DNA from 3 places in the Streptomyces sp. NPDC007088 genome. Region 3 is predicted to be linked to each of the others. Evidence: riboswitches for the same ligand, from Rfam matches in the RefSeq annotation. Region 3 holds a riboswitch; each other region holds the start of a gene.
The links. A riboswitch is a leader RNA that binds a small molecule or an ion and turns the genes downstream of it on or off. The one in region 3 is predicted to bind S-adenosylmethionine.
Positions count from the first base shown of each region.

Region 1: another riboswitch for S-adenosylmethionine. It lies ahead of ACFYMP_RS09220 (glutathione S-transferase C-terminal domain-containing protein); the one in region 3 lies ahead of thrC (threonine synthase).
Region 2: another riboswitch for S-adenosylmethionine. It lies ahead of ACFYMP_RS01550 (aminotransferase class V-fold PLP-dependent enzyme); the one in region 3 lies ahead of thrC (threonine synthase).

Region 1 is NZ_JBIAFO010000004.1:303,859-310,325, forward strand. Features, by position in the region: gene ACFYMP_RS09210 (purine-cytosine permease family protein) at 1-690, shown strand, start outside; partial or broken gene ACFYMP_RS09215 (type 1 glutamine amidotransferase) at 768-1,371, shown strand; gene ACFYMP_RS09220 (glutathione S-transferase C-terminal domain-containing protein) at 1,316-2,101, opposite strand; SAM riboswitch class IV at 2,485-2,627, opposite strand; gene ACFYMP_RS09225 (amino acid adenylation domain-containing protein) at 2,999-6,467, opposite strand, start outside.
Region 2 is NZ_JBIAFO010000001.1:348,496-354,962, forward strand. Features, by position in the region: gene ACFYMP_RS01535 (NYN domain-containing protein) at 138-1,427, opposite strand; gene ACFYMP_RS01540 (hypothetical protein) at 1,736-1,975, opposite strand; gene ACFYMP_RS01545 (Lrp/AsnC ligand binding domain-containing protein) at 2,296-2,577, shown strand; gene ACFYMP_RS01550 (aminotransferase class V-fold PLP-dependent enzyme) at 2,695-4,056, opposite strand; SAM riboswitch class IV at 4,251-4,368, opposite strand; gene trpD (anthranilate phosphoribosyltransferase) at 4,615-5,679, opposite strand; gene ACFYMP_RS01560 (cytochrome bc complex cytochrome b subunit) at 5,816-6,467, opposite strand, start outside.
Region 3 is NZ_JBIAFO010000003.1:176,302-182,768, forward strand. Features, by position in the region: gene ACFYMP_RS06500 (trehalose-6-phosphate synthase) at 1-287, opposite strand, end outside; gene ACFYMP_RS06505 (glucosyl-3-phosphoglycerate synthase) at 810-1,760, opposite strand; SAM riboswitch class I at 2,035-2,186, shown strand; gene thrC (threonine synthase) at 2,204-3,502, shown strand; gene ACFYMP_RS06515 (MoaD/ThiS family protein) at 3,630-3,908, shown strand; gene ACFYMP_RS06520 (cold-shock protein) at 4,353-4,556, shown strand; gene groL (chaperonin GroEL) at 4,866-6,467, shown strand, end outside.

The DNA of each region.
Region 1 (6,467 bases), on a different contig from region 3:
GCGGCCGCCTCCGCCGGAGCCATCGTGGGCGACGAGGTCGGCTACGTCGTGGGCCTGGGCGGCGGCGGACTGATCGCCTCGGTGCTCTACTTCGTGATCGCGCTCGGCAAACTCACCATCAACGTGCTCAACACCTACGGGGGCTTCATGTCCCTGCTGACCGGGGTGAGCGGCTTCCGCGCGCAGCGCGGCCTCAGCCCGCGGGGGCGGGCGGGCTACGTGCTCGGCATCATGCTGGCGGGAACGGTCGTCGCCCTGCTGGGCCGGGGTGACTTCCTGGACTCGTTCTCCACGTTCCTGCTCTTCCTGCTGATCTTCTTCACGCCGTGGAGCGCCATCAATCTCGTCGACTACTACCTCGTCGCCAAGGAGCGCTACGACCTCCCCGCGCTGTCCGACCCGGCCGGCCGCTACGGCACCTGGCGGTGGCGGGCCATCCTCACCTATGTCCTCGGTATCCTCATCCAACTCCCATTCATAGCAACGGAGTTCTACACCGGCCCGATGGTCGGGCGGCTCGGTGGAGCGGACATCTCCTGGATCGTGGGGCTCGTGATCCCCGGCGCTCTCTACGCCCTGCTGGCGCGCGGCGACCGCGGCCGGGTGCCCGATCGCATGATCTGGGGCCACGAGCAGCCGCGGATAACGGCACCGGCGCCGCCGCGGCCCACCGCCTCGACGGCCGACTGAACAGCGGGACGGGCACACGGCCCCGGTTAGGGTGGCCGACGCAACCCAAGCGCGTCGACGAGGTGGGAAAGCCGGCCATGAGCACCACGAGGACGACGGCCACGGCCCTGGTGCTTCAGCACGGACCCGGCGGCGGGCTCGGCCCCTGGGCGGGCTGGCTGGCCGAACGGGGCGTACGGGCACACGTGGTGCCCGCCTACGAAGGGGCCCCGGTCCCCGGACGGCTCGAACACCAGGCGCTCGTCGTCCTGGGCGGCGCCTACCTTCCCGACGAGGACGCGCGTGCCCCGTGGCTGCCCGCGACCCGGGCCCTCGTACGCCGGGCCCTGGACGGAGCGATCCCGCTGTGGCGCCCACTGGCTGGCGCGCAGCGAGCACTGCCCCTACCAGGGGTTCCGGGTCGGCCCCTCGGCGTGGGGCGTGCAGTTCCACCCGGAGGCGACGGCCGAGCGCATCCGCCACTGGAACCCCGGCCGGCTGTCCCGGTACGGCGCCCCGGACCCCGAGACGCTGCGCGCCCTCGCCCTGCGCGAGGAGCCGGCCGCCACCAGGACCTGGCGCACGGTGGCCCACCGCTTCGCCGACGTGGTGACCTCGGCCGCACACCGAGGCCGCCACAGCCGACTCAGCGCGGACCGAGCCCGGCCTCCAGCGCCGCCCGGAACTCCGGGCGCGAGCTGAGCCGCTCGACGTAGGACAGCAGACGCCGACGGCCGGGATGCTCCTCCAGCGTGGCCCGCAGTTCACTCCCGTACCCGGCGGCCGGCCACAGCAGCGCCGCCCAGGCGTCGACGTCGGAGGCGGTCGGCGCCTCGCCCCACACGTAGGGGCTGTCCGCCAGCCGCCGGTCGAGTTCGTCCAGGGCCGCCCGGAAGCAGGCGTGTCCGCTCTCCTCGGGCAGGGGGTGGAGCAAGGACTCCAGCCGGTCGATGTCGGCCGTGCGGCAGGCCGGCCGCAGTCCGGACCCGCACGTACCGTCGCCGCAGGCCGGGGAGGGGAACCTGTCGGTGAGGTCGCGCAGGATGTCCGGGGCGTGGTTGCTGACCACCCGGCCGCTCCACCGGTCGCACAGGGCCGGAACGGAGAGCGGTCCCTCGTAGCGGTGCCGTGCCGCCTCGTAGGCGTGCCGCAGCCCCGCCTCCGCCGCGGGCGCGACGCCGGGCGTGCCCAGCACCGTCACGGGCACCTCCTCGCGCAGGCCCAGCAGGCCCAGCGTGACGAACACCCGCAGCGCGTCGGGACAGTGGCCGCGCAGGTACACCTCGTAGCGGTGCGGCGCCGGATAGAAGCCGCGGGCGGCCGAACTGCCGATCCGGCCGCGGAAGACGGGGGCGGGCAGGGACGGACGGACGAGCGTCGCGAGGGGACGGCGCTGCGCCTGGTCGTGGGTGTGCGGGGCGGTAGCGGTCATGGCTCTCCAACTCATCTGGCTCTGCGGGGTGTCCATAGCCGGCGAAACGGGCGCGGAAGGAGGGGCGTACGGCAGGAAGGGCGGAAGCGGCGCACGACGGTCTGGGAGAGGGCCGCCCGGCGGGGCCCGGAGGAAGGTCCGGACCCGTCGTACCCTGGCGGTGTGACACGGGCCGGAGCCCCGCACAGGAGTGTGGGCGGCCCGTCCCGTCAGCGGAGGCGGACGGCGGCGCTGCACACCCGCAGCAGATCGATGTGCAGCCGCCGGGTCAGGGTGCGACGCCGGGGAGCGCGCGAAGAGGCCGGCCGCCGACGCGGCAGCCGCGTCGCTTCCCGCACCGTTTCGGACATCCCCACCAGTCCCCTCCCGGGCTCGCCGGAGGCAAACCACGCTTGCCCCGCCGCCGTCGGCGGGACCCGGTCGTCACCCGGGGCACCCCATCGCGGCGGAAGGGTTGCCTGTCAGCGGGCCGGGGCCGATGAACCGCGTGCGGGGTCTCCGTACGCGGGCGCTGACGATCGTGACCGTCCTTCCCAGTGTCACGGGGCCCGCAACGGCCGTCAAGACCGGTCTCGTGCTCCGGACTTCGGAAAGGCGCGCGCGGGCGTCCGGAGGCCGGGCGCCGCGGCCCGTACCCGAGGACGGGCGCGCACCACGAGGCCCTTGCGGCCCACCGCCGGGGTTGTGCGCCAGAAGAGCCGGCCCCCTTCATCGAGCGGCTTCCTCGGACGGAGGGGCAGGGACCCTCGGCGGTGTGCCGTCGAGGTCCGCCACGATCCTCAAAGGCACGCCCCGGCGGCGCAAGCCAGTATCCGGCGGCCCGTGCCCCGGCCCGGCCCCGCGCGCCCGACGGGGCCGGTACTACCCCGTCGGGCGCGCCTGGACGCACGGCCTTCGTCAGGACGGGGCGGGCACCCCCTCGGGCGCCGGAAGGAACCCCGTCGCGCGAAACCAGATCAGGTAGCGGGTCAGGATCTCCTCGGTCAGGGCCGGCAGGTGCACGCCCCGCGCCGCCGCCGCCGTGATGGTCCGGCTGGAGTCGAAGCGGCGCCGGTCGTTCGCCCCGTGCCGGTCGCCGGCCTCGTCCCCGAGGAACAGCTGCGCCGCGTTGTCGCGCTGCGCCGCGACACGGGCCTGCCACTGCGGGGCGGGAACGGTGCGCAGCTCGTGGCCGAGGCGGGCGGCCACCTCGAAGACCGTGTGCAGGCCGGGTGCCTCGGGGTGGGTGAGATGGTACGGCTCCGCGGCCTGCCCGCCGGTGGTGGCGAGCGCCACGACCGCCGCGCTGACGTAGTCCACGGGCACCCAGTCGGTCGACCCGTGCGGCAGGTCCGGCACCATCCCCGCCTGGAGGCAGCCCTTGATGAGCTGCCACAGCAGGTCCCGGTCCTGGCAGGCTCCCGTGGTGGTGTCGCCGCTGATACGGCCCGGCCGGTAGACGGTCACCGGCAGTCCGCGCTCGCGGGCCAGGCCGAGGAGCCCCTCGGCGACCCACTTGCTGCGCGCGTACCCGTCCGGCAGTCCGGCCGCCGGGCCGGTCGGCGTCGACTCCGTGATGACGGCGTGAGGGGCGTCGGGGGCGTAGACGCCCGTGGTCGAGACGTAGTGCAGGCCGGGGGAGGCCGAATCGGCGAGCAGACGCAGCAGCTCCTCGGTGCCGGCCACGTTGGGGGCCCGCAGATCCCCGTACCCGGCGGCGAAGTTGACGCGCGCCCCGTTGTGCAGCACGAGACCGAGACGGCGCACCAGAGCGGCCCGCTCCCGCGGCGGCAGGCCGAGGCCCGGCGCGGCGAGGTCGCCGGGCACGGGACGGATCAGGTCCGCGTACCGTTCGCGCCACAGGCCGTAGCGCTCCAGGTTGGCCCGTAGCCGGCCGGCCGCCCGTCGCTCGTCCTCGGCCCGCACGAGGCAGTCGACCGGTTCGCCGGTGGTCTCGATCAGGTCGCGCAGGAGGAAGGCGCCGAGGAAGCCGGACGCGCCGGTCAGGAAGGGGCGGGGCGAAGGGCGCGAGGGGCGCGGGGCGGGGACACCGTCCCGGCCCGCCCGGCCCACGCCCGTGATGTCCGCCGCGAGCCGTACCTCGGCGGCGAGGCCGCTCGTCAGCGCGGGCTCCTCGGGCTCCTTCCCCGTCCCCGCCTCCATCTCCGTCAGGAGACGGTCGACGCCCTCGACGGTGGGAGCCGCGAACAGCGCCCGCAAGGAGGGCCGCCGGCCGCAGCGTTCACCGATCCGCTGGGCCAGGGTCACGGCGAGCAGCGAGTGGCCGCCCAGCGCGAAGAAGTCGTCCCCGACGCCGACCTCGGGCACGCCGAGCGTCTGGGCGAACGCCGCGCACAGGGCGCGCTGCCGATCGGTGCGCGGTGCCCCGCCGAGGGCCGGGGCGGCCGGGCCGGGCGCGGGCAGGGCCCGCCGGTCGGTCTTCCCGTTGGGGGTGACGGGCAGGGCGGCGAGCCGGACGTGGGCGGAAGGGACCATGTGCTCGGGCAGAGCCGCCGCGAGGTGGGCCCGGATCTCCGCCTCCTCCGGGCCCGCCGTGTCCTGCTCGGACACGGTGTACGCGACCAGACGCCGGTCGCCGGGCCGGTCCTCGCGGACCATGGCGCAGGCCGCCCGGACCCCGGGCATCGAGGTCAGGGCGGCCTCCACCTCCCCGAGTTCGATGCGGAAGCCGCGGAGCTTGACCTGATCGTCGACGCGGGAGACGTAGAGCAGTTCGCCCTCGCCCGTCCAGCGCACCAGATCGCCGGTGCGGTACATGCGGCCCCCCGCGGTGTCGAAGGGATCGGCCACGAAACGGGACGCCGTCAGGGCCGCCCGGCCGAGGTATCCGCGGGCCAGACCCGCACCGGACACGTACAGCTCGCCGACGACACCGGGCGGTACGGGCGCCAGCCGCTCGTCCAGGACGTGGACCCGCGTACCGTCGACGGGGACACCGATGGACACGCTGCGGTCGGGGGCGAGCGGGCCCCGCGCGTGCTGGAAGCCGCTCATGGTGGCGCACACGGTGGTCTCGGTGGGCCCGTAGGCGTTGACGAGGAACCGGTCCCGCGCCCACTCCCGTGCCAGCGCGGGAGGGCACGCCTCACCCGCGAGCACCAGCGTGGTCCCCGAAGGAAGCGAGCCGGGCGGCATGACCGCGAGGGCGGGAGGCGGCAGGGTGAGGTGGGTGACGCCGCGCTCGCGCACCAGGGCCGCGAGAGTGGGCCCCGGCAGCAGCGCCTCGCGCGCGTCGATCTCCAGGCAGGCCCCCGACAGCACGCCCATGCACAGCTCCCAGAACGCGGCGTCGAAGCTCACGGACGCCAGGTGCAGCACCCGGCTGCCCGGCCCCGCGCCCAGCCGCTCTCCCTGCGTCCTGACCAGAGCGCCGACGCCCCCATGGGTGACCACGACACCCTTGGGCCGGCCGGTGGAGCCGGAGGTGTAGATGACGTACGCCGGGTGCGCCGGCAGGAGGGACACCACGGGCGCGGCGGGCGGGCCCGCGGGCGGGGCGCTCTCCCCGGTGTCCGCCACGTTCAGGTACGGCACCTCCGTCTGCGGGAGCCGGCGGCGCACCTCGGGCGTGGTCAACAGCAGGCGCGGCCGCGCGTCGTCGAGCATGTACGACAGGCGCCCCGCCGGGTAGTCAGGGTCGAGTGGCAGGTAGGCGGCCCCGGCCTTGAGTACGCCAAGGAGCGCCACGACCAGCTCGCGGTCGCGGGGGAGGGCGACGGCCACCCGGTCCTCCGGTCCGACGCCCCGGGCCACGAGGTGGCGGGCCACCGCCTCGGCGCGCGCGTTCAGCTCGCGGTAGGTGAGGGTGGCGCCGGCGTCACGGACCGCCGGGGCGTCCGGAGTGCGCCGCGCCCACCGCTCGAACAGCGCGGGCACTGTGGAGCGCGGCAGGTCCTTGTCGGGACCGGTGCCCCAGGCGCCGAGACGGTCGCGCTCGGCAGCCAGGAGCACCTCGTACGTGTGCAGTGGCCGGCCCGGGTCGGCGCTCACGGCGTCGAGCAGCGCGACGAGGCGTTCGGCGAGGCCCCGCACCGTCGCCGCGTCGAACAGTTCCGTCGCGTAGTCCACGCTAGCCCGCAGACCGCTGAGCGCGCCGTCGGCCCCGTACGTCTCGGTGAAGGTGAAGGACAGGTCGAACTTGCTGACCCCCAGCCCGATCGGGACGGCGCTCACGCTGAGGCCGGGCAGTACGACGGGGGCGGCCGGAGTGTGGTTCTGGAGCACCAGCATGGTCTGGAAGAGCGGGGGATGGTTCTGCGAGCGCGCCGGGTTGAGCAGTTCCACCAGACGCTCGAAGGGCACGTCCTGGTGCGCGTACGCCGAGAGATCGAACTCCTTGACGCGATCCAGCAGTTCGAGGAAGGTC
Region 2 (6,467 bases), on a different contig from region 3:
CGGCGCGGGGGTGTTCCGGGCGCGGTCGCGGGGGTGTTCCGGACGCGGTCCCGGCGGTGTTCCGGGCGCGGTCGCGAGGGTGGGGCGGCCGGGCCGAATCACCCCAGGTGGCGATGGGCCCTGACGGGCCGTGCGCCTCAGGCCCGTGAGAGCCGCTTCAGGAGCATGGCGGAGGCCACCGGGCGGGCGCCCGCCTTGGCGACGCCGTCGGCCACCTCGCGGTCCGTGGAGACGACCACGACGGGGCGGCCGGGCGGCTCGGCGCGCACGAGCTGACGGATCAGCTCGTCGGCGGTGACCCCGGCCTTGCTGAACAGCACCCGGACGCCGCGCGGCGGGGCGAGCAGCACGGGTGCCGCGAGTTCCGCCCCGTCGAAGACGCAGGTGACCTCCGCGCCGCTCTGGGCCGCGAGTTGCGACAGCCCGCCGAGCAGCCGCAGCCGCTGCTTCTCCAAGGGCATCGTCGGATAGCCGGTCTTGGTCACGTTGTAGCCGTCGACGACCAGATGGGCCTGCGGCAGGTCGAGCAACTGGTCCAGGATCGCCGGATCGTGCTCGGACAGCGCGCGGGCCGCGATGTCCTTGGGCGTCATCCGGCCCGGCTCGTCCGCGTCGACGGTCTCGGCGGGACGCACGGAGAGGGGCGGCAGCGCGAGTTCCCGGCGCAGCCCGGAGGCGGCGTCGAGCACGGTGTCCAGCAGCAGCCGCAGCCGCATGTCCTCGACGCTGCGGCCCTCCCTGGCCGCCCGCCGGCTCGCCTCCAGGGCCGCCTCGACCTCGGCGAGCCGGGCCCGCACCCGGCGGGTCTCGCTCTCGGCGGCGCTCACCTGGGCCTGCCCCGCCGTACGCGCCGACTCGGCCTCGGCGGTGGCCTTGCGCAGCGCCGCCTCCCCGCGTTTGACGTCGCTCAGCGCGGAGCGCAGTTTGCGGTGCAGGGCGTCGGACTCCCGGCGGGCCGTGTCGAGTTCGGCGCGCAGCCGTTCGCTGTCGTACCTGCCGCGCTCCTTGGCCTCGGCCAGTTCGGCGCGCAGGCGTTCCAGTTCCTCACGGGTCGCGTCGTCGATCCGTTCGGCGTCGGCCCGCTGGGCCTCCTCGCCGGCCGCCGCGACCAGCTTGACCCAGCCGGGCGGGCGCAGCACGTAGGCCGCCGCCGCGATGTCGAGCGGGTCGGCGGCGGGCGGCGGGGCGCCGCACTCCAGGGCCTCGCACACCTCGGGCTGGGCGGCGCGCAGCCCGAGGGCGATGCGCTGGCGGAAGGCGGGGTCGCTCTCCACGGCCGCGGCCATGGCGTTGCCCGCGAACTTGGCCCTGCGGGACGGGGTGAAACGGGCGTACTGGCGCAGGGAGGCGGGCAGTTCGGACACCGTGAGCCCGCCGAAGGCGGCCGACACGATGGCCACGACCCGCCGCCTGACCCCTTCGGGCAGCGGCCCTTCGAGCGGCTCGGACCCGCCGTCGGCGCTCCGGGCGCTCTCGGCGGGCCGCTCACCGGCACCGGCCGACGCGCTCCCGCCCGGCCCGTCGGGCGGTCCGGCCTCGGACCGCCCCGTGGAGTCGGCGCGACGCTCCGCCTCGTCGGCGTCCGGGGCGTGGTCGTCCCGTCCCTCCGACGGCGCGGCGGCCTCGGGCCGCCGGTCACCGGCGGCCCCGGGGGGCGCCCCGGCGGTTTCGGCGTCGCCCGTGGCGTTCGCTTCCTCCACCCTTCGTCACCCCATCTCGCCGTGCGGGCCGGCCCTCAGGAGGCCGGGCCCGGCCTGTCCACCAGTTCCACCTGATCCACCGCGTTGCACCAGCGGCAGCGGACCGACTCGATGGTCTCATCGACCACTTCGCGCTCCTCCACCTGCGGTTCCCCGGCAAGGTCGAGATGTACGTACTCGACGACCTTCGACGAACGGGTCACGTCGAACCGCGTGAGGTTGCCGCACAGCGTGCAGCGCCAGCGCGTCGTGTCCGTCGGAAGGGGAACCGTCATCGTGCCCATCGCCTTCTTCGCAGTGGTACCAGTCCTCATTGCCCGTAACCCTACGGCCTGCCGTACCGGACGCGAGCCGGGATACCCGGCGGTGAGACACCAGACCCCGTTCCGCCCGCGAAGTCATGATATGTCCATGATCTCTCTCCGAGGTGGCCGGAAGCGGCGGCTCGCGGCCCGCCCGACAGGCCCCCCGGTCGAGGGGGCCGGGCGCCCCGCCCGCGTGGTGGGCCGCTCGCCGGGCTTCCTCTTCGCGTGGGCCCGGTGGGGGCGCATTAAGGTGGCAGCATCAGCAGGGCCACCGAAGGGGACAGCCAGCCGTGATCACCGCGATCGTGCTCATCAAGACCAGCGTCGACCGGATTCCGGAGATCGCCGAGTCGATCGCCGGGATGGACAGCGTGAGCGAGGTCTTCTCCGTCACCGGTTCCTACGACCTGATCGCGATGGTGCGGGTGGCCCGGCACGAGGACCTCGCCGAGATCATCCCCGGGCGCATCAGCCGGGTGCCCGGCGTCGTCGAGACGGACACCCACGTCGCCTTCCGCACCTACTCGCAGCACGACCTGGAAGCGGCCTTCGCGATCGGTCTCGACTCCTGAACCGCCGCGCCCGTAGGCGGCGGCCCGCGTGGGCGCTCCCGCCCCGCCCGTACACCTGAGCCCCCGGCAGGCGCCGGGGGCTCAGGTGTGCGCGGCCGGTGGCCCCGCCGCTTCGTCTCAGACGGCCGGGACGCAGCGCCCGCCCTCGGTGCGGTAGGTCCACCGCGCCCCGTCGGTCACCAGCTCGCGGACGGCGCCGAGGAACCGCTCGACGTGCTCGTCGGGGGTGCCCGCGCCGAAACTGACCCTGATGGCGTTGAGCGACTGCTCCCCGGCCGCGCCCTCGGGGGCCCCGCACTCGCCGGGCGCCTCGGCCGTCGAGCCGAGCAGGGTGCGCACCAGCGGGTGGGCGCAGAACAGGCCGTCGCGTACGCCGATGCCGTACTCGGCGGAGAGCGCGGCGGCGAAGTGCGAGCTGTTCCAGCCGGAGACGACGAAGGACAGCACACCGACCCGTTCGGCGGCCTCGCCGAACAGGGACAGCACGGTGACCCCGGGGATGTCCGCGAGCCCGGCGCGCACCCGCTCCACGAGCTGCCGCTCCCGGGCGACGAGGCTGTCGAAACCGGCCTCGGTGAGCGCCTTGCAGGCCGAGGCGATCGCGTACGCGCCGATGACGTTGGGCGAACCGGCCTCGTGACGGGCCGCTCCGCCGTGCCACACGACGTCCACGCCACCGTCCTCCCGGCGGCTCACCGAACGGCTGGCGCCGCCGCCGGCGAGGTACGGCTCCGCCTCCTCCAGCCAGTCGGAGCGGCCGGCCAGCACACCGGAGCCGAAGGGCGCGTACAGCTTGTGCCCGGAGAAGGCGACCCAGTCGACGTCCAGCTCCTGCACGGAGACGGGGTGGTGGGGGGCGAGCTGCGCGGCGTCCAGCACGATCCGCGCGCCGTGCGCGTGGGCGACCTCGGCCAGTTCCCGCACCGGCCAGATCTCCCCCGTCACATTGGAGGCGCCGGTGACGCACACCAGGGCGGGGCCGTGGGGTTCGCGCGCGGCGAGGGCGCGTTCCAGGGTGGTGACGGCCTCGGCCGGGGTGCGGGGGGCGTCGAGGTGGGTGACCTCCGCGCCGCGCCAGGGCAGCAGCGAGGCGTGGTGCTCGGTCTCGAAGACGAACACCCGGCACCCGGCGGGCAGACACGCGGCGAGCAGGTTGAGCGAGTCGGTGGTGGAGCGGGTGAAGAGCAGTTCGTCGCTCTCCCGGCAGTCGAGGAACTCGGCGACCTCCACGCGGGCCTTCTCGAACAGGTCGGTGGAGAGCTGCGAGAGGTACCCGGCGCCCCGGTGCACGCTGCCGTAGTACGGGGCGTAGGCGGCGACGTCGTCCCACACCCGCTGGAGGGCGGGGGCGCTCGCGGCGTAGTCGAGGGCGGCGTACTCGACCTCGCCACCGGTCACCAGCGGGACGCGGACATCCCGCCCGAGCACGGACAGAGGCTGACAAACGGTCTGGTCGGCGGCAGCGGTGGAGACAGTCACGGCGAAACTCCCGAAGCGAAGGGGCCCGCGGGCGCGGGAGACCCGCGGGGCGGAGATGAGGAGGAGGCGGGGAAGGGGCGCTCGGCCCTACCGCATTCGCTTGCTCACGAGACTGCTCCCTCGACGACCAGGACCCCTGGTGTCGAGCCCGGCGGGGGGATTCACGGAGAACGCCCCTGAAACGGGCGCGGAGGGGTCCGCGCTTGCCGCAGACCTCGCTGCCTGCGGCCTGGTCTTCACCCGGGGCACCCCGCCACGGACGGAGGGTTGCCGGACAGCGGGCCGGGGCCGTAGTCGCTGTCACTCATGACCTGCCCGGCATCTTGCCATATCGCCTGCGGCGGGCACAGGGGGGTCCGCCATGCGGACGAAAGGATTGTCCTCAAGCGCCGGACGGGCTCGAATAGGAGCCCGTCCGGCGCCCGAGGACCCCACCGGAGGCGCCCACGCCGGCCACCCACCGGACCGCTCCCCCGCCAGACGGCCCCGCCCCCAGCCCGTCCGGCGCAGGACACCGCCGAAGGCGGATCGGGCCTCGTCCCCGCCCGCCCCGCGGGCTCAGGTGTTGGTCGCCCGGACCCACCGCTCCAGCGCCCCCGCCGCCGCGCCGGAGTCCAGGGACTCGGCCGCGCGGGCCATCTGCGTGGCGATCTGTTCGGTGAGCGGGGCCCGCGAGGGGTGGAGGGCGACCAGGGCCGCCGCCGAGTTCAGCAGGACCGCGTCCCGTACGGGCCCGCCCTCGCCCGCGAACAGGCGCCGGGCGACATCCGCGTTGTACGAGGCGTCGCCGCCCCGCAGCGCCTCCACCGGGGCGAGCGCGAGGCCCACCTCGCGCGGGTCGAAGGTCTCCTCGCGCACCTGCCCGTCCCCCACCACCCAGACCCGGGAGGTGGCGGTGATGGTCAGCTCGTCGAGGCCGTCGTCGCCCCGGAACACGAGCGCCGAGGAGCCGCGCGCGGCGAGCACCCCCGCCATGATGGGCGCCATCCGGGCGTCCGCGACCCCGGTGGCCTGGGCCGCGACCCGGGCCGGGTTGGTGAGCGGGCCCAGGAAGTTGAACGTCGTGCGGATGCCCAGCTCGCGGCGGGCGGGCGCGACGTGGCGCAGGGCGGGGTGGAACCTGACCGCGAAGCAGAAGGTGATCCCGGCCTCCTCGGCCACCTCGGCCACCCGCTGCGGGCCCAGCTCCAGGTTGACCCCGAGCTTCTCCAGGACGTCGGAGGCCCCGGAGGCGGAGGAGGCGGCGCGGTTGCCGTGCTTGACGACCTTCGCGCCGGTGCCGGCCACCACGACGGCCGACATGGTCGAGATGTTCACGGTCTTCGCGCCGTCCCCGCCGGTGCCGACGATGTCGACGCTGGGGCCGGGCACCTCGATGGTGCGGGCGTGCGCGTACATCGCCTCGACGATGCCGCTGATCTCCTCGACCGTCTCGCCCTTGGCGCGCAGGGCCACGGCGAAGCCCGCGATCTGCGCGTCGGTGGCCTCGCCGCGCATGATGCGGTCCATCGCCCACGCCGTGTGCGCGGCGGACTGGTCCTGGCCCGCGAGCAGCCCGTCCAGGACCTGGGGCCAGGAGGTGACCGCCGCGGTGTCGCCTCCGACGGGGTGCACAGCGCTCATGGTCGCTCCTGGTGGGTCGTCACGGGTACGGCGTCTGCTCGCCGCACCCAGGGTATCGGCGCGCGCGGACGGCAAAGAGCCCCGTCCAGCGAATGGACGGGGCTCCTGCCGTGGCGTGCTGCGTGACAGCCGGCGATCAGTGGTGGCCGTGGCCGCTGGTGATCTCCCGGTACTCCTCCTCGGTCGGCTTCGGGATCTGCGTCCCTTCGCCGTAGTAGCCCTTGGAGAGCTTGACGCGGGTCTTCTCGAGCGAGGAGACCTTGCGCTCCACCCCGTTCTCGTCGACCGTCGGGCCGAGCTCGGCCGGCTGGGGCTGCTCGTGCGCGGTGAGCGTGAAGCGCTGCTCGGCGCTGAGCGGCTCGTGGACCTCGATGAACTCGCCGTGCGGAAGGCGCTTGATGACCCCGGACTCGCGGCCGTGCAGCACCTTCTCCCGGTCGGCGCGCTGGAGGCCGAGGCAGATCCGGCGGGTGATGACGAAGGCGAGGACCGGGCCGAGGAAGAAGCCGATCCGCACGAACCAGCTGATCGCGTTGAGCGACAGGTGGAAGTGCGTGGCCCACAGGTCGTTACCGCCGCCGATCAGGGTGATGAAGTACATCGTCACCCAGGCGACACCGAGGCCGGTACGGGTCGGGGCGTTGCGCGGGCGGTCCAGGATGTGGTGCTCGCGCTTGTCGCCGGTGACCCAGGACTCGATGAACGGGTAGACGGCCATCGCGCCGAGCACGAGCCCGAAGACGACCAGCGGGATGAACACCCCGAGGACCAGCGTGTGGCCCCACAGG
Region 3 (6,467 bases):
GCGTGCGTCTGCGGATCGATCCCCAGCATGTGGACGCGCTGACCGCCGCTGTCCGCAGGATCGAGATCGCCGCCGGAACGCCGCACGGCCTCCCGGTCCCCGTCGCTCAGCGCCGCGCACACCCACACCGCGTCCGACTCCGGGCCGATCGCGGACAGCCCCGACACCAGCCCGCCCCCGCCCCGCCTGGCGCTCAGCGAGCCGTCCTCGCGCAGCGTGTAGGAGACGGGGCCCCGGTTGGACGCCACCAGGACGGAGGCGCGCGACTGATCAGCAGACGTAGACATAGATCCTTCCTAGCCGCACCGTTATGCGCTCAAACGTACGAGTTGTATACGAGGGGCCGGGAGAGGGGCCGGAGCGACGCGCGAGGACGCCGCGAGGACGGGTGACGGGAGGGGCGGAAGCGGAAGCGGGAACCGGAACGACGGCCGCCGGGGGGCGCCGGGGGAGTCCTGCTCGACGGCGCCTCCGGCTCTGGCGAGAGCAGCATCGGGAGGGCTCGGCCGGCGGGCGCCTTCCACGCCCTGCGCGGCGGTCGCGCGGACGTGACGGCCGACCTCCGGGCCGAGGCCGACCGCACCGCCGGGGTCCCCACCGCCTCAGTGTCGTGTCCTCGACCCGCTCGTGCCCGAGGACACGACACTGGGGCGGTGCGCCGCCCGCCGCCGGAACTGGAACGCCGCGAGCGCGCACGCGCCTGGGACGCCGCGAGCGCGCACGCGGCGACCGGGAGCCAGGCCCGGCCGCCGCCCAGTACGAGGCCGTACCCGCCCAGCGCGTGCGCGGTCCCGAGCCGCCCGGCGTCCTCAGGCCGCCCGGCGCCGGCTCTCGTACTCGGGGATCTCCGTCATCGGGGGCCGCTCCCGGGTGTCCACCTCGTGGGTGTGGTGGACGTAGCCGCCGTCCGGGTGGCGTTCGAACTGGGTCAGTTCGGGGCGTACGAGGTGGCCCCTGGCCAGCCGGAGCTGCGCGGTGCGGTAGATCGCCGCCGACATCCGGCCCAGCGCCTGCCCGTCCTGGTGACGGTGTTTGCGCACCCCGACGTCCACCTGGGCGAGCGCGTCCAGGCCCACGGTGTGCAGCGCGTCCACGAGCAGGCCCAGCTCCACGCCGTAACCCACCGGGAACGGCAGGCGCTCCAGCAGGGAGCGCCGCGCCGCGTACTCCCCGCCCAGCGGCTGCACGAAACCGGCCAGCCGCGGCCAGTGCATGTTCAGCAGCGGGCGGGCCATGATCTCGGTGACCCGGCCGCCCTGCCCCGAGGCGTCGCCCAGTGGACGCTCGTACATCGCCTTGACGAAGTGCACGTCCGGATCGGTCAGCAGCGGGCCCACGATGCCGGACACGAAGTCCGGGGAGAACTCCTTCAGGTCGGAGTCCACGAAGCACACGATGTCACCCTCGGTGACGAGCAGGGAGCGCCACAGGACCTCTCCCTTGCCGGGCACCGCGGGCAGGCCCGGCAGCACGACGTCGCGGTGCACGACCCGGGCCCCGGCCGCCGCGGCGACCTCTCCCGTACAGTCGGTCGAACCGGAGTCGAGGACCACCAGCTCGTCCACGAGCGGGACCTTCTCCATGAGCTCTCGCCGGATCACGGTCACGATGTCGCCGACCGTGGCTTCCTCGTCCAGTGCGGGCAGGACCACGCTCACCGAGGACCCGGTTGCCCGCTTCGCCGCGAGAATCTGCGGCAGCGTGCGGTCGGCTGCGGTCCAGGAACGGCGGTCGAGCCAGCGCTCCACCTCTTCGAGCACGTTGTGCGTCCCCTCGTGCGGGTACTGCTTGCGGAATACCGGATACCGGAACTGACTGACCTGGGAGGCCGGCCCGGCCGGCCGGCCGTGATCTCCATCTCGGCGTGCGGACGACTATCTCAACGATCCGGTGCTTCGGTTACAGTCTTGGACAGTGCCGGTGACCATCCCGTGTCGGGCTGTGCCACCCGCACCGCGTGTCATGACAGACACGTGACACCACGTGCCGGACACGTGACAAACGCGGTGGATCCTCAGGGTCCGCCTGCCATACCGCTCATCCAGAGGGGCAGAGGGATACGGCCCGTTGAAGCCCCGGCAACCCTCCGGCCGAGTCTCCTGGCGGTACGTCCGCCACCGAGGCCCACGGCTCGGGAAGGTGCCAATTCCGTCTCGTGGCGAGATGCGTCGCGAGGAAGATGAGGAGAAAGGGCCTCCCCACCATGGCTGTGCAGACCGCCGAAACCTCCGCTCCCGCGAAGACGGGCGTCGATCTCGGACCCGCCGCCGCTCTCTCGTGCCGCGAATGCGGCGAGCGCTTCCCGCTCGGACCCATCTTCGCCTGTCAGAGCTGCTTCGGCCCGTTGGAGGTCGCCTACGACCTCCCCGAGGGCGACGCCGAGGCCCTGCGCGAGCGGATCGAGGCCGGTCCCGACAACATCTGGCGCTACGCCCCGCTGCTGCCCGTCCCCGCCGACGTGGCCACCCACCCCAGCACCAACCCCGGCTTCACCCAGCTCGTCCGGGCCGACCGTCTCGCCCGCGAGCTGGGCGTCACCGGCGGCCTGTACGTCAAGGACGACTCCGGCAACCCGACGCACTCCTTCAAGGACCGCGTCGTCGCCATCGCCGTCGAGGCCGCCCGCGCCTTCGGCTTCACGACCCTCTCCTGTTCCTCGACCGGCAACCTGGCCGGCGCCGTCGGCGCCGCCGCCGCCCGCGCCGGCTTCCGCTCCTGCGTGTTCATCCCGCACGACCTGGAACAGGGCAAGGTCGTCATGGCCGCCGTCTACGGCGGCGAGCTGGTCGGCATCGAGGGCAACTACGACGACGTGAACCGTTTCTGCTCCGAGCTGATCGGTGACCCGCTCGGCGAGGGCTGGGGCTTCGTCAACGTCAACCTCCGCCCGTACTACGGCGAGGGCTCCAAGACCCTCGCGTACGAGATCGCCGAACAGCTCGGCTGGGAGCTGCCCGACCAGATCGTCATCCCGGTGGCCTCCGGCTCACAGCTCACCAAGATCGACAAGGGCTTCCAGGAACTGATCAGGCTCGGCCTGGTCGCCGACAAGCCGTACCGGATCTTCGGGGCCCAGGCGGAGGGCTGCTCGCCGGTCTCCACCGCGTACAAGGCCGGCCACGACGTCGTACGCCCGCAGAAGCCGAACACCATCGCCAAGTCCCTCGCGATCGGCAACCCGGCGGACGGCCCGTACGTCCTGGACATCGCCCGGCGCACCGGCGGCGCCGTTGAGGACGTGAACGACGAGCAGGTCGTGGACGCGATCAAGCTGCTCGCCCGCACCGAGGGGATCTTCGCGGAGACCGCGGGCGGCGTCACCGTCGGGGTGACGCGCAAGCTCATCGAGTCCGGGGCGCTCGACCCGAGCCTCACCACCGTCGTCCTCAACACCGGTGACGGCCTCAAGACGCTCGACGCGGTGGCCCCCACCACCGGTCCGACCGCGACCATCCGCCCGGACCTCGACGCGTTCCGCGCCGCGGGTCTCGCCCGCGACTGACCCGGCGCGCGACCACGGGGCCGCCCCCGGCGCTCCCGCGCGCCCTCGGCGCGCCCCCGTGTCCGCCCTCCGCCTGATGCCGTCCCCGTGCCCCTTCGGCCGAGCAGGCCGAGAAAGGCTGTACCCCATGAGCGTCAACGTCCGCATCCCCACCATCCTGCGCACCTACACCGGCGGTAAGTCCGAGGTCCCGGCCGAGGGCGCGACCCTCTCCGAGGTCATCGCCGACCTGGAGAAGAACCACACCGGCATCGCCGGCCGCGTCCTCGACGACCAGGGCAAGCTGCGCCGCTTCGTGAACGTCTACGTCAACGACGACGACGTCCGCTTCGAGCAGGGCCTGGAGACGGCGACCCCCGACGGCGCCGGGATCTCGATCATCCCGGCGGTCGCCGGCGGCTGCTGACCACTGCCGACCCCGCACGTCCGTCGCCCCCTCCGCGAAAAAGCGGAGGGGGCAATTCCATGTGATTGGCGGAGGTACAGTTGGGGATAATGATTCGCCGTTTCCCCGCACCTCGAAGAGCGTCCGGGGCGGCGGCCCGGGAAACGCGCCGCAGGGCTTCTGTGAGCCGGTGTTCCCGCTCCTGAATCTCTTGCCTTTTTGCGGCTTTGCGTTCCTTTTGCCGGGCCCGAATTGCCCGGAACTTCCGCCGATTCCGGCCTATAGGTCCATACCTGATGCCTGGATTTCTCGTCCGATTGACCTGTTGCAGACGGCAGTTGGGCAGATACATTCAGCGGCGGTCGACGCGTTCCGGCGCACACCCCCATACGTCTGGGGGGTGAGGTCTGACCCGGGTTCGCGAAGTGCGTTCCTGTGCAAGGGCCAGTAATAGGGGAGTTAGGCATGGCTCAGGGCACCGTCAAGTGGTTCAACGCGGAGAAGGGGTACGGCTTCATCGCGGTCGACGGTGGTGCGGATGTTTTCGTCCACTACAGCGCGATCCAGATGGACGGTTACCGCACCCTTGAAGAGGGCCAGCGAGTCGAGTTCGAGATCTCGCAGGGTCAGAAGGGGCCGCAGGCGGACATGGTCCGTCAGGCTGCCTGAACAGCGCTCGACCGATAAACGGACGACGTGGCCGAGGGCCCGCACCCCCAGGGGTGCGGGCCCTCGGGCTGTCGGGGGGACCGCCTCCCGGGGGCCGCCCCTTCGGGGCACCCGTTCCTGGGAGGCTTGCACTCTCCTGGGCCGAGTGCTAATCATAGGCGTTAGCACTCTGACGTTGAGAGTGACAGAAGGACCGGGTCGGTGAGGCCCGCAGGCCGTACGGGGCTAGGAACCGTGCGGTGCGCAGGCCGTCCGTCGCGGGCGCCACACGGTCCCTCAGCCCACCCCGTCCTGGGAGGACCACTTCACATGGCCAAGATCATCGCGTTCGACGAGGAGGCGCGGCGCGGCCTTGAGCGCGGTATGAACCAGCTCGCCGACGCCGTCAAGGTGACCCTCGGCCCCAAGGGCCGTAACGTCGTCCTGGAGAAGAAGTGGGGCGCCCCCACGATCACCAACGATGGTGTTTCCATCGCCAAGGAGATCGAGCTGGAGGACCCGTACGAGAAGATCGGCGCCGAGCTGGTCAAGGAGGTCGCGAAGAAGACGGACGACGTCGCCGGTGACGGCACGACGACCGCGACCGTCCTGGCCCAGGCGCTGGTCCGTGAGGGTCTGCGCAACGTGGCCGCCGGCGCCAACCCGATGGCGCTGAAGCGCGGCATCGAGAAGGCCGTCGAGGCGGTCTCCGCCGCGCTGCTGGAGCAGGCCAAGGACGTGGAGACCAAGGAGCAGATCGCCTCCACCGCCTCCATCTCCGCCGCCGACACCCAGATCGGCGAGCTGATCGCCGAGGCCATGGACAAGGTGGGCAAGGAAGGCGTCATCACCGTCGAGGAGTCCCAGACCTTCGGTCTGGAGCTGGAACTCACCGAGGGTATGCGCTTCGACAAGGGCTACATCTCGGCGTACTTCGCCACCGACATGGAGCGTATGGAGGCGTCGCTCGACGACCCGTACATCCTCATCGTCAACTCCAAGATCAGCAACGTGAAGGACCTCCTTCCGCTGCTGGAGAAGGTCATGCAGTCGGGCAAGCCGCTGCTGATCATCGCCGAGGACGTCGAGGGCGAGGCCCTGTCGACCCTGGTCGTCAACAAGATCCGAGGCACCTTCAAGTCCGTCGCCGTCAAGGCCCCGGGCTTCGGTGACCGCCGCAAGGCCATGCTCGGCGACATCGCCATCCTCACCGGTGGCCAGGTCATCTCCGAGGAGGTCGGCCTCAAGCTGGAGAACGCCGGTCTCGACCTGCTGGGCCGCGCCCGCAAGGTCGTCATCACCAAGGACGAGACGACCATCGTCGACGGTGCCGGTGACAGCGATCAGGTTCAGGGCCGCGTCAACCAGATCCGCGCCGAGATCGAGAACAGCGACTCGGACTACGACCGCGAGAAGCTCCAGGAGCGTCTGGCGAAGCTGGCCGGCGGCGTGGCCGTCATCAAGGCCGGTGCCGCCACCGAGGTCGAGCTCAAGGAGCGCAAGCACCGCATCGAGGACGCGGTGCGCAACGCCAAGGCGGCCGTCGAGGAGGGCATCGTCGCCGGTGGTGGCGTGGCGCTTCTCCAGGCTTCCTCGGTCTTCGAGAAGCTGGAGCTGGAGGGTGACGAGGCGACCGGCGCCGCCGCCGTCAAGCTCGCCCTGGAGGCCCCGCTCAAGCAGATCGCCGTCAACGCCGGCCTTGAGGGCGGCGTCGTGGTGGAGAAGGTCCGCAACCTCACCGTGGGCCACGGCCTGAACGCCGCCACCGGCGAGTACGTCGACATGGTCGCCGAGGGCATCCTCGACCCGGCCAAGGTGACGCGCTCCGCGCTCCAGAACGCCGCGTCGATCGCCGCGCTGTTCCTCACCACCGAGGCCGTCATCGCCGACAAGCCGGAGAAGGCCGCCCCGGCCGGTGCTCCGGGCGGCATG